Regions from separate parts of the Acidovorax sp. GW823-FHT01C06 genome, predicted to be linked through region 3. Evidence: predicted binding sites of a transcription regulator. Region 3 holds the regulator's gene; each other region holds the start of a gene.
What was found. The regulator FNR, encoded in region 3, switches genes on or off when oxygen is low (the NO sensors DNR and NnrR bind a similar motif). The targets are predictions, from matches to a motif close to TTGATNNNNATCAA.
Positions count from the first base shown of each region.

Region 1: the regulator FNR is predicted to act here: its motif matches at 2,509-2,522, upstream of AC1RCS_RS18470 (hemerythrin domain-containing protein).
Region 2: the regulator FNR is predicted to act here: its motif matches at 2,292-2,305, upstream of ubiU (ubiquinone anaerobic biosynthesis protein UbiU).

Region 1 covers NZ_JBXAKN010000009.1:157,688-161,753, reverse strand. The annotation lists gene AC1RCS_RS18480 (YbfB/YjiJ family MFS transporter) at 1-576, opposite strand, end outside; gene AC1RCS_RS18475 (alkene reductase) at 756-1,859, shown strand; gene AC1RCS_RS18470 (hemerythrin domain-containing protein) at 1,873-2,451, opposite strand; gene AC1RCS_RS18465 (methyl-accepting chemotaxis protein) at 2,670-4,066, opposite strand, start outside.
Region 2 covers NZ_JBXAKN010000009.1:32,617-36,682, forward strand. The annotation lists gene trhA (PAQR family membrane homeostasis protein TrhA) at 1-37, opposite strand, end outside; gene AC1RCS_RS17920 (U32 family peptidase) at 56-985, opposite strand; gene ubiU (ubiquinone anaerobic biosynthesis protein UbiU) at 1,179-2,213, opposite strand; gene AC1RCS_RS17930 (MFS transporter) at 2,410-3,585, shown strand; gene AC1RCS_RS17935 (LysR family transcriptional regulator) at 3,582-4,066, opposite strand, start outside.
Region 3 covers NZ_JBXAKN010000013.1:55,648-59,713, forward strand. The annotation lists gene AC1RCS_RS22155 (sulfite exporter TauE/SafE family protein) at 1-542, opposite strand, end outside; gene hemN (oxygen-independent coproporphyrinogen III oxidase) at 548-1,930, opposite strand; gene fnr (fumarate/nitrate reduction transcriptional regulator Fnr) at 2,117-2,839, shown strand; gene AC1RCS_RS22170 (hypothetical protein) at 2,905-3,198, opposite strand; gene AC1RCS_RS22175 (FixH family protein) at 3,250-3,531, opposite strand; gene ccoG (cytochrome c oxidase accessory protein CcoG) at 3,604-4,066, opposite strand, start outside.

The DNA of each region.
Region 1 (4,066 bases), on a different contig from region 3:
GGCCGCCGTCGCGGCCATGCAGGCCAGCGCCAGCGCCCACCAGGCCCACGTCCAGGCATGCGGGGACGGCGCCGCCGCCAGCACGGCGGGCACGAGCACGGCCGACAGGCTGATGCCCCAGCCCGTGCCCCCGTAGTACAGCCCCAGCAGCAGGCCGCTGCGCCCCGGCTCCTGCGCCCCCAGGCGCGCGGCGAGCAGGCCGCCGGCAATGAACACGAGCGCGCTCGCCACGCCGGCCAGCAGGCGCTGCAGCAGGAGCGGCACCGCCTCGGTGAAAAAACCGCAGAGCCCCATGAACACGGTGGCCAGCACCGCGCCGGCCAACAGCACGGCCCCGGGTGCGGCACGCCGCAGCAGCCAGGGCGTGGCCAGCGCGCCGACCAGGTAGCCCAGCGCATTCACGGTGTTCATCGCGCCCGCGAGGGTGTAGGACCAGCCCAGGTCCTCCCGCATGGGCGGCAGCAGCAGCGCGTACGCAAAGCGCGTGATGCCGAGCGACACCGCCGCCCCCATCGACAGCGCCACGGCCAGCCACAGCGCGGGCACGGGGCGGGGGGAAGGATGGCGGGGCGGCATGGCGTTTGATTCTGCCCCAGGCCGCGCCAGCGCGCCGCGGCCCCCCGCACACCGCCGGCCAGCCCCGGATAGCACAAAACCAGAGCCCTTGTTGACGCATGTGCGCTGCACGTTTTGCGCTGCAGCATTAACCTTCCGGGGTTGATCGATTGTGTGCAACCCGTTTTTGAAAGCCCCGCATGCCTTTTCTGTCCGACCCCGTCCAAGCCGGTGACCTGCAGCTGGCCAACCGCATCGCCATGGCACCGCTCACGCGCAACCGCTCGCCCAACGCCGTGCCCACCGACCTCGTGGCCACCTACTACACGCAGCGCGCCAGCGCCGGCCTGCTGATTTCCGAGGCCACCGCCATCAGCCACCAGGGACAGGGCTACGCCGACGTGCCCGGCCTGTATGCGCCCGAGCAGATCGCCGGCTGGAAGAAGGTCACTTCGTCCGTGCACGCGGCGGGCGGCAAGATCGTGGTGCAGCTGTGGCATGTGGGCCGTGTCTCGCACACCGACCTGCAGCCGGGCCATGCCGCGCCCGTGGCCCCGTCGGCGATCCAGGCCAAGACCAAGACCGTGCTCATCAAGGACGGCGTGCCCACGTTCACCCAGACCTCGGAGCCCCGCGCGCTCGAGATCGCCGAGATCCCCGGCATCGTGGCCGACTACCGCCGTGCCGCCCGCGCTGCCATCGAAGCCGGCTTCGACGGCGTCGAGGTGCACGCCGCCAACGGCTACCTGATCGATCAGTTCCTCAAGACCAGCGCCAACCACCGCACCGACGCCTATGGCGGCAGCATCGAGAACCGCGCCCGGCTGCTGGTCGAAGTGGTCACCGCCATCACGCAGGAAATCGGTGCCGGCCGCACGGGCATCCGCCTGTCGCCCGTGACGCCCGCCAACGACGTGGTGGACGCGGACCCGCAGCCCCTGTTTGACTACGTGGTGCGCCAGCTCGGCCCGCTGGGCCTTTCCTACATCCACGTGATCGAGGGTGCGACCGGCGGCCCGCGCGAACTGCCCGACCGCCCCTTCGACTACGCGGCCCTGAAGGCGGCCTACCGCGCGGCCGGCGGCCAGGGCGCGTGGATGGTGAACAACGCCTACGACAAGGCGCTGGCGGAAACCGCGCTCGCGAACGGCGCGGACATCGTGGCCTTTGGCCGGCCGTTCATCGCCAACCCCGACCTCGTGCAGCGCCTGGAGCGCGGCGCGCCCCTGAACGAGGTCAACCGCGCCACGCTGTACGGCGGCGGCGCGGAGGGCTACACCGACTACCCCGCCCTGTCGGCCTGAGGCGGGCGCGACGTCAGCCCAACCCGATCGGGCTGGGCGCCCGCATCACGATGCGCGTGAACAGGCGATCGTAGGCGGGGTCCCGCGCCTGGCCGGGCGCCAGCGGGTTGGTATTGCCGGCAAACGCCGCATCGATCGCGGCCCAGTCGCCAGGCTGCAGGCATGCCTGGGCCGCTGGCAAGACCACGGTTTCCTCCAGGCGCATGTGCTCCAGGTAGAAAGCGACATAGCGCCGCAGGGCCTCGGAAAAGGTGTCGCGGCGCGCCTCGCCCATCAGCTCCCAGCCCAGCAGCAGATGCTGCAGCTCGCGCACGGCGGCCTCGCCGCCCGCGTGTTCGCGCTCCAGTTGCGCGATGGCGCCGGCCGCCTCCGGCGAACGCTCGGCCACCTTCGGGAACAGCCATTGCGATTCCTTCGGGTGGTGCTGGCGTTCGGGGAATTCGTCGATGTAGAACAGCATGGCCCGCATCACGTCGAAGAACGCGGCGGGCTCGTCGCCCGGCCCCTGGTCCAGCATCAGGCGCAAGGAATGCAGCACGGCCGCAAGCGACGCATGCTCTTCGTGGATGGTCCGCAGGCTGATCGACGGCATGGCAGTGCTCCCCAGGTCACAAGGCCTCCAGATTGCCATGCAGGCGCCCGCCCGCGCATGACGCAGGTCAACAAACCGTCGGGGACCGGGTGCGCATCGCGCGGCCGGTGCGCCTGCGGCCGCCGCACGCCGGGCATGAAAAAGCCCTGCATGCGCATCCGCCCGCAGGGCCCATTCCGGGTGTGATGGCGCGCGGGCGCCACCGGTTCAATCCATCATCAGCGCGCGAGCAGTGCCCTGGAAGGCTCCCCGGCAAGCGCCTGGTGCTGCGGCGCCTCCACGGGTGCGTGGTGGGCGGCGTGGAGCATGGCGTCGGCCAGGCGGAACTGCTGCACCACCTGCGACAGGCGCGCGGCCTGTTCGCGCATGGACTCGGCCGCCGCCGCGGATTCCTCCACCAGCGCCGCGTTCTGCTGCGTCATGCGGTCGATCTCACCCACCGACTGGTTCACCTGGCCGATGCCGGCCGACTGCTCCGACGCCGCCGCCGTGATCTCGCCGATGATGTCGCCCACGCGCTGCACGCTGGCCACGATTTCCTTCATGGCCGTGCCCGCATCCTCCACGTGGCGCACGCCCCCGTCCACGGCCGTCACGCTGCTGTGGATCAGGCCCTTGATGTCGCTGGCCGCCGCCGCCGAGCGCTGGGCCAGGCTGCGCACCTCGCTGGCCACCACGGCAAAGCCCCGCCCCTGCTCACCGGCGCGCGCGGCTTCCACGGCGGCGTTCAGCGCGAGGATGTTGGTCTGGAAGGCGATGGAATCGATCAGGCCGATGATGTCGCCGATCTTGCGGCTGGAGGCCGAAATCTCCTGCATGCTGGAGACGGCCTGCTGCACCACCGAGCCGCCGCGCGTCGCGGTGCTGGAGGCCGATGCCGCCAGCTGGTTGGCCATCTGCGACGACGACGCGGTCTGCTGCACCGTCGAGGTGAGCTGCGAGAGCGAAGCCACCGCTTCCTGGGCATTGCTCGCCGTCTGCTCGGTGCGTTGCGAGAGGTCCTGGTTGCCCATGGCGATCTCCTGGCTGGCCGTGGCGATGTTGCCGCTGGCGTCCCGCACCTGCGCCACGAGCGCGCCCAGGCCCTGCTGCATGTCGCGCAGCGCGCGCTGCAGGTCGGCCACTTCGTCCTTGCCTTCGGCGGCAATGTTCTGGGACAGGTCACCCCCGGCAATGGCCTGCGCCATGCGGCGCGCCTCTTCAAGCGGGTGGCAGATCGAGTTCATGTTCATCAGCGTGGTGGGCACCACCACCACCACGGTGATCACCACGGCCAGGACGAAGAGCCACTTGGTCTCGCTGGACACCCGGCCCTGCTGTTCGACCGACTGGGCCACTTCGGCCCGCAGCACGGTATCGAGCTCTCCCACCAGCTTGTCGGCCTGGTCGAACTCGGCCACGGCCTTGCCGCTCATGCGGTTGGCAATCGTGGCGGTGTCGTAGCCGCTGGCTTCCAGCTGCCGGGCCACATGGGCAAACAGCTCGCGGTAGCTGTCCAGCCTGGCGATGATGTTGCGCACCACCACGTTGTCCGCGTCGTCCTCGCCCTCCAGGAACTTCGCGGCGATCTTCTTGGCCTTGTCCTGGCTGGCCAGCCACTTGTCGTGCGCGGCCT
Region 2 (4,066 bases), on a different contig from region 3:
GGTGGCTGATGCTGTTGAAGCGTTCTCCGGCGTACATGCGATGGGGGCCCGCGGGTCAGGACTGCGCCACGGCGCTCCGCACGCGCCCCTGCTCCAGGCCCGGGCGGCCGAACCAGTAGCCGTCGCAGGGGAGGTCGGGCATCAGCGGCTGCATGCGCTCCACCAGGTCGCTGGCCGCCTCGGGGGCGCGCGCGTGGCGGGCTTCGTCAAACGCGGCCACCACCTGCGGCATGTGCTGCGCCTGCGGGCTCAGGCGCAGCACGTCCACGCCGCAGGCGCGCAGGCCCGCCAGTTCGTTGGCCAGGTTGTAGACGCGGGCCGATTGCGTCTGCGTGCCGTTGAGCACGAGAAAGCCCTCGTTCTCGCGCGTGCGCAGCGGCAGCCCGTCGGCATGCTGCAGGCAGCTGAACTGGCAGTCGTCCTTGGGCAGGTTGCGGTGGCGCGCGGTGAAGCAGCGCGCCGAGTACGCCAGCGGCATGCGCCCGTAGGCGAAGACCTCGGTCTCCAGGCCCTGCGGGCGCTGCGCCAGCACGGCCGACAGCGCGTCCCGCGACATCTCCACCGGCATCACCCAGCGGGTGGCGCCGAACTGCGCCATCCACTGCAGCGAGTGCGCGTTGTACAGGTTCAGGTGCGGCCCGGCCACGAAGGCCCGCGGCCCGGTGGGTGGCCGCGAGAGGCAGTGCACGGCGCCCATGTCGTTGGCCTCCACGGTGAACTCGCCGTTGGCCGTGATCTTGTGCAGCAGGCCCACGTCCGCACTGGATTCGATGAGCACCTGGGTGGACAGCACGGCCTCCTTGCCCGCGTCCCGCAGCATGCGCGCCAGCGCCAGCCAGTCGGCCAGGCGCAGCTCATGGCGGCGCGAGCACACTGTCTCGCCCAGGTACACCACGTCGACGGGCGTGGCGGCCATGGCTTCGTAAAACGCGAACACGGTGTCGCGCGGCCAGTAGTACAGCAGGGGGCCGAGAGAGAGTTTCATGGGGCGGGCTTCAGGGGTTTGATCGTGGGATCCAGATGCTGGGAGCGGCGCATGGAGTTCGAATCTGGCGCGGCCCAAGCCAGCGACCGCCGCGCAAGGGCCGCCCCGCCGCGCTGGCGGTGTCCCCCTTCCCGCATCGCGCAAGCGAGGCGAGAGAAGGGGGAAGGCGCGAAGCGCATCAGGGGGTTGTTCTTCATTTCCAGGGGCGGTGGTAGGCGCCCAGCGTGTGCTGCTGCCCTTCGGCCACCTGGTCCAGGCTGGCCATCCAGCGCGTCTTGGGCGCGTAGCGGTGGGGGTGGGCCAGGCACTGGTCGATGGCCTCGCGCCAGACCTGCGTGACCTGGGCCACGTAGGCCGGGCTGCGCTGGCGCCCTTCGATCTTGATGGCGCGCACGCCCATCTTCACGAGCTGGGGCAACAGCTCCAGGGTGTTGAGGCTGGTGGGCTCCTCGATGGCGTAGTAGTTCTCGTCGCCGCCCACGTCGAAGCGGCCCTTGCACAGCGTGGGGTAGCCGGCGCTCTCGCCGGGCGCATAGCGGTCGATCAGCACGCCGTTCAGGCGCGACTCGCGGCCCTGCGGCGTTTCCACCCAGCGCACGGCCTTCGGGGGCGAGCACACGCCGTGCGTGTTGGGCGATTCGCCCGTCGCATACGACGACAGCGCGCAGCGCCCCTCGACCATCACGCACAGGCTGCCAAAGCCGAACACCTCGATCTCCACGGGCGTGCGGTCGATGACCTGGCGCACCTGCTCCATCGACAGGACGCGCGGCAGCACGGCGCGCACGATGCCGAACTGCTCGCGGTAGAAGTTGATGGCCTCGTAGTTGGTGGCCGAGCCCTGCACCGACAGGTGCAGCCGCAGCCGGGGGTGGCGCTGCACCGCGTATTGCATGAGGCCCGGGTCGGCCAGGATGACCGCGTCCACGCCCAGGTCCACCGCCTTGTCCAGGGCGCTGCGCCACGGCCCCGGGTTGGCGGCCTGCGGGTAGGTGTTGAGCGCCATGAAGACCTTGCAGCCACGCGCATGCGCATGGGCGATGCCGCTGGCGATGGCCGCCTCGTCAAAGTTCAGGCCCGCGAAGTTGCGCGCGTTGGTCGCGTCGCGCAGGCCCAGGTAGACGCAGCTGGCACCATGGTCCACCGCCGCCTTGAGCGCGGGCAGGCTGCCGGCGGGGCAGACGAGTTCGAGGGCGGGCGCGGCCTCTGCAGGGTTGTGGGGTTCCATGGCTCTGGTTCAAACGCAGGCCCCCGGTGGGAGCCCAAGCACTGGGTGGCACCATACCGAGGCCGCTGCGCGCGCCGGCTGATCTTCATCAACCGGAGTGCACAATGCCAGAGCAATGCAGTCGGACTTTGACGCGGCCCGGCCGCCCATGCCCGCCTCGACCCTTTCCTTCCCCATTCCAACAACACCCTTCGCCGTGAACAAGAACCTGTGGCTGCTGGCCCTGTGCCAGGGCCTTTTCCTGACCAACAACGTGGTCTTCATCGCCATCAACGGCCTGGTGGGCCTGCAGCTCGCCCCCTTTGGCTGGATGGCCACGCTGCCCGTGATGGGCTATGTGGTGGGCGGGGCCCTGTCCACCGCGCTCGTGGCCCGCAGCCAGGCCCGGTGGGGCCGCAAGGTGTCGTTCCAGATCGGGCTGGCCGTGGCGGTCGCGTCGTGCGGCCTGTGCGCGTGGGCGGCCTTCAGCGCCAGTTTCTGGCTGCTGTGCGCCGCCACCGTGGTGGCGGGCTACTACAGCGCCAATGGCCAGCTCTACCGCTTTGCCGCCGCCGAGCTGGCCCCCGCGGCCTACCGCGAAAAGGCCGTGTCGCTGGTGCTGGCGGGCGGCCTGCTGGGCGCCGTGGCCGGGCCGAACCTGGCCAGCGCCACGCGCACGCTGTTTCCGGTGCCTTTCGCGGGCGCCTACGTGGTGCTCATGGGCGTGGCCCTGCTGTCCATGCTGTGCATGGCGGCGATCCGCTTCGAGGCGCAGCCCGCGCGGCGCGACGCCGCGGGGCAGCCCGTCGCGGGCCGCCCCCTGTCCGAGCTGATGCGCCAGCCCGCGTTCGTGGTGGCCATCCTGGGCGCGGCGCTGGGCTATGGCGTGATGAACCTGCTGATGGCCGCCACGCCGCTGGCGATGCAGGTGTGCGGCTTCAACTTCGATGCAGCCGCGCTGGTGCTGGAGTGGCACGTGATCGGCATGTTCGCGCCCGGCTTCGTCACCGGCCACCTCATCAAGCGCTTTGGCGTGCTGTCCATCATGGGCGCCGGCGTGCTGCTGAACCTGGCCTGCGTGGCCGTGGCGCTCATGGGCGTGGAGCTGCACCACTTCGGCATCGCGCTGTTCATGCTCGGCGTGGGCTGGAACTTCCTGTTCACGGGGGCCACCACGCTGTCCATGACCGCCTACCGCCCCGAGGAAAAGGACCGCGCCCAGGCCGCCATCAACTTCTGCGTGTTCGCCACGCTGGCGCTCAGCTCGTTCTCGTCCGGCGTGCTGGTCACCACGCAGGGCTGGACGCTGCTCAATGCCGGGTCCCTGGTGCCCATCGTGGTCACGGGCCTGGCGCTCGCCTGGCTCGCGGCCCGGCGGCGGCGCGCCGTCTAGGCCCGCGTGGCTCCGGTGCCGGCACCGCCCGGCACCGCGACCGCGTGGGCGAGCCACCGGGCAAACGTGGCCACGGCGGGGTCTTCCTGCCGCCCCTGCGCCACGAAGAGACTGTAGCCACGCAGGCCGCTGTCATGGTGGGGATGCGCCAGCGCCAGTTCGCCGGACAGCAGCTCGCGCTCCACGAAGTAGTGCGGCACCAGGCCGATGCCCAGGTCCGCGCGCACCGCCTCGACCAGCATGGAAAACAGGTCGAACCGGTGGCCGCCCAGGCTGTGCGCCGGCACGCGCGTGATGCCCGCGCGGGTGAACCACGCATCCCACGCGCCCAGCCGCGAGCTCAGCTGCAGCAGCGGCACCGCGCGGAAGTCGCCGCGCTCCATCGCACGCCGGTGGCGCGAGCCGGGAGCGCACACGGCCACGCACACCTCGCTCATCAGCGGCACGGGCTGCACCCCGGGCCAGGCGGCGTCGTTGTACT
Region 3 (4,066 bases):
CCGCTCAAGGCAGCCACCAGCAGCGCCGAATACAGCAAGCCACAGGGCATCAGCGCCCAGAGAAACCCCGCGGCAAGAATGCCTCCCGGGGCACGGACCAGAGGCCGCACGCGCTCCCACACGCCACGGCCCGCCTGCTCCACCCAGAGCGGCTGCCGCGCCTGGACCATCAGCATCAGCCCCCACGCCATCACCGCGACGTGCATCAAGGTCCACGCCGGGCGCAGTGCCATGGTCTGCTGAGTGAGCCACGCCAGGCTGTCCATGGCCAGGGCGGCCAGCCCGCCCGCCAGCGCATATCCTGTCAGGCGGCCCGCATGAAAGGCCACGGCCCGCCGGGCCACGCCACCGCGCGGTGCCCACCGCACCGCCTGCACCTTCGGGGGAGCCCCCTCCGCCGGCGCCCCGCCGCCGGGGGCGGATGCGCAGCCCGCGCTCCCCTGCCCCACCACGGCGCCACAAGGTGCCGAGCACATGGCCAGGCAATGGGACCCGCCAACGAGCCCCATCAACAAGGCAGTCGAGGCAACCGTTGCAAGCATGGGATTCAGATGATGCGTGAAAAACGCGCGCGGTTGCGGTCTGCCTGCAGATATCGGTCGAAAACCATGGCGATGCCGCGCACGAAGAACCAGCCCATGGCCGTGACCTCGACACCGTCGGGCCTCACCTTGACCAGCCCCTGCTCGGCCATGGTGTCGAGTTGCGCCAGTTCGGCGGAGAAATAGTGCCGAAAATCGAGAAGCCAGGCCTGTTCCATGGGCTCGAACAGCAGTTCTCCCTGGCACATCAAGGACATGATGACGGCGCGGCGCACGAGGTCGTCCCGCGTCAGGGCCAAGCCACGCACCACGGGCAGACGCCCCTGGTTCAGCAGGTCGTAGTACTCATCCAGGGTCTTGGCGTTCTGGCTGTAGGTGGCGCCGACCCTGCCAATGGCCGACACGCCCAGGCCGATCAGGTCGCAGTCGGGCTGGGTGCTGTAGCCCTGGAAGTTACGGTGCAGGCGGCCCTGCCGCTTGGCGACGGCCAGCGAGTCCTCCGGCAGCGCGAAGTGGTCCATCCCCACATACACATAGCCGGCGCCCATGAACGCGTCGAGCGAACGGGAGAGCATCGACACCTTGCCGGAGGCTGCGGGCAGTTCGGCGGAGAGGATGCGGCGCTGGGGCTTGAACCGCTCCGGCAGGTGGGCATAGGCATACAGCGCAATGCGATCAGGCCGCAACTGAACCACCTGCGCCAGCGTACGGTCGAACGACTCCGGCGTCTGGCGCGGCAACCCGTAGATCAGGTCCACATTGATCGATTCGAAGCCGAGCGAGCGCGCGGATTCCACCAGCGAAAACACCTGTTCGGCGGGCTGGATGCGGTGCACCGCCTTCTGGACCTCGGGGTCAAAATCCTGCACGCCAAAACTCAGCCGGTTGAATCCAAGCTCCGCGAGCACGGCAAGCCGGTCGGCATTGACGGTACGGGGGTCCACCTCGATCGAGTACTCCCCGCCCGGCGCCAGGGTGAAGCTGCGCTGGAGCATCGCCATGAGTTCCCGCAAGCCATCGTCCGACAGGAAGGTGGGAGTGCCGCCGCCCAGGTGCAGCTGGCTCACCACCTGGCCCGTGCCGCAGTGCGCCGTGTGCAGATCGATCTCGCGGCTGAGATAGCGCAGATAGACTTCAGCCCGGTCGTGGTGCTTGGTGATGATCTTGTTGCAGGCGCAGTAGTAGCACAGCGACTCGCAAAAGGGGATGTGCACATACAGGGACAAGGGCAGCGCCTTGGTCAGGGTGCCCATGCGGCGCTGCTCGAGGGCGAGGGCGTAGTCCTCCTGGCCGAAGGCTTCCACAAACCGGTCGGCCGTCGGATAGGAGGTATAGCGGGGGCCTGGTACGTCAAAACGGCGCAGCAGGTCAGGCGAAACAGCGGTCATGGGGCGAATCCTTGCGTACACCTTGACTGTGCCGTAAGCTGCTCCCCATGTCCTTGACATGAATCAAGTGATGGAGTGGCCGGAACAGCGACAATTTGATGCATGTCAGTCGCCTGCCCGCCCTCCAAGAGACTCCCTCTTCGGCCATCGGGCGGTATGCTCGAAACCTAACTCCGCCCTGTGCCTATGAACCCGCTCACCATCAAAGTCGCCTGTTCCAATTGCAACCTGCGCGAGCTGTGCATGCCGGTGGGCCTGAGCGAAGAGCAACTGCACCGCATCGACGAGGTCGTTGCAGTTCGCCGCAAGGTGAAGCGCGGCGGCACGCTGTTTCGCAATGGTGAGTCGTTCACCTCGCTTTATGCCATCCGCACCGGCTTTTTCAAGACCTGCGTGGCCACCGAGGACGGACGCGACCAAGTCACGGGGTTCCAGATGGCGGGCGAGATCATCGGCCTGGACGGCATCGTGAATGACCACCACACCTGCGATGCGGTGGCCCTGGAAGACGCCGAGGTCTGCGTCATGCCGTTTGACCGCATCGAGGAACTGTCCCGCGAGGTCACCGCGCTGCAGCACCACGTGCACAAGATCATGAGCCGCGAGATCGTGCGCGAACACGGCGTGATGCTGCTGCTGGGCAGCATGCGTGCCGAGGAGCGCCTGGCAGCGTTCCTGCTCAATCTGGTGCAGCGCCTGCACGCCCGCGGATTCTCGCAGTCCGAGCTGGTGCTGCGCATGACGCGCGAGGAGATCGGCAGCTACCTGGGCCTCAAGCTCGAGACCGTGAGCCGCACCTTCTCCAAGTTTGTGGAAGAAGGCATTGTCGAAGTCAAGCAGCGCCATGTCCGCATCCTCGAGACCGACGCGCTCAAGCGCATCGTGAACAACCAGTCCGCCTGCCACTGAGCAAGGCGAGCCAGGTCCGCCCGTCCCGGCAACGCCTTGCCACCGGAGCCCGGCCGGTGCGCTGTTCAAGGGCAGGATGATGTCTTTCGGCAATCATCAGGGCGCTCGCCTTCGGGCACGGGGCAGCGGTTGAGTTCAAAGGGCGACATTGCCAGCAGCGTGGTCAACGCGCTGGAGGCCATGGTGATGGCCCAGAACGCAAAGAACGCGAGCGTGTAGACGCCCTGGCGCGACAGGGCCAGCGGCTGCCCGAACCAATGCAGGTCCTGCGGGTCCACCATCGCAAAAACCAGCATCTCCATCGCGCCCGCCATCAGAAAGGCGGGCCATGCAATCCACATCAGGCGTTGCGTCCACATCGGGGTTGTCTCCTGGTAAGGCCGCGCAGACCCGCTGCTCGGCCAGGGGTTTCAGCGTGGCTGGTCCTGAACCGGTGTCGCCGCGTGGTTGCGGCCCTTCATAGCCGGGGCCAGGCTCTTCTCCGGAGCCTCCAGCGTCTTGTTGATTTCGATGCCCTGGCGGTAGTAGTCCTCGGCGACCACGGGGTCTGGCCGCGAAATCGCCAGCCACAGCGTGACAAAGCCCGCCACGATGACGATGGCAGGGCCGGCGATGATCAGCCAGACGTGGCCGAATTTCCACCAGGGCGCAGCGGTGGCGGGGGCGGAGCCGATGGCTGGATTGGATGGCATGGGTGCTTGCTCCTCAAAAATCTTCTCGGTCATACAACGTCCCCGGGGCCGTGCACCGGGGTGCACGTCGCCTCATCGGGGCACCAGGAATACGGACTTCTCGGTCACATGGGCCGCAGCGCCCACCGCCTGCACATCGAACTGCACGGCATGGGAGCCCGGGGGCGCGGAGCCATACGGTATCTGCAGGCGCACGGCCACCCACCGGGACTCCGCGGGGCCAATGTCCACCTCGGCTTCAGAGGCCACCTCCAGCCCGTCCAGGCCGCGGGCGCCGATGCGGTAGCGCTGGGGGCCTTCGGTGGCGTTCATGATCTGCAGGCGGTAGATATTCTCCAGCTTGCCGCCCGCCACGATGCGCGACAGGGCCGCGCGGTCGCGCACCACATCCACCTTGAGCGGCGTGCGGGTGACCAGGCTGGCCATCATGCCCACGCACAGTGCCACCAGCACGGCGGTGTAGATCAGCACGCGAGGCCGCAGGACGCGCCGCAGGATCTGCGACTGGCTCCAGCGCTGCGCCACGCCGTTCTGC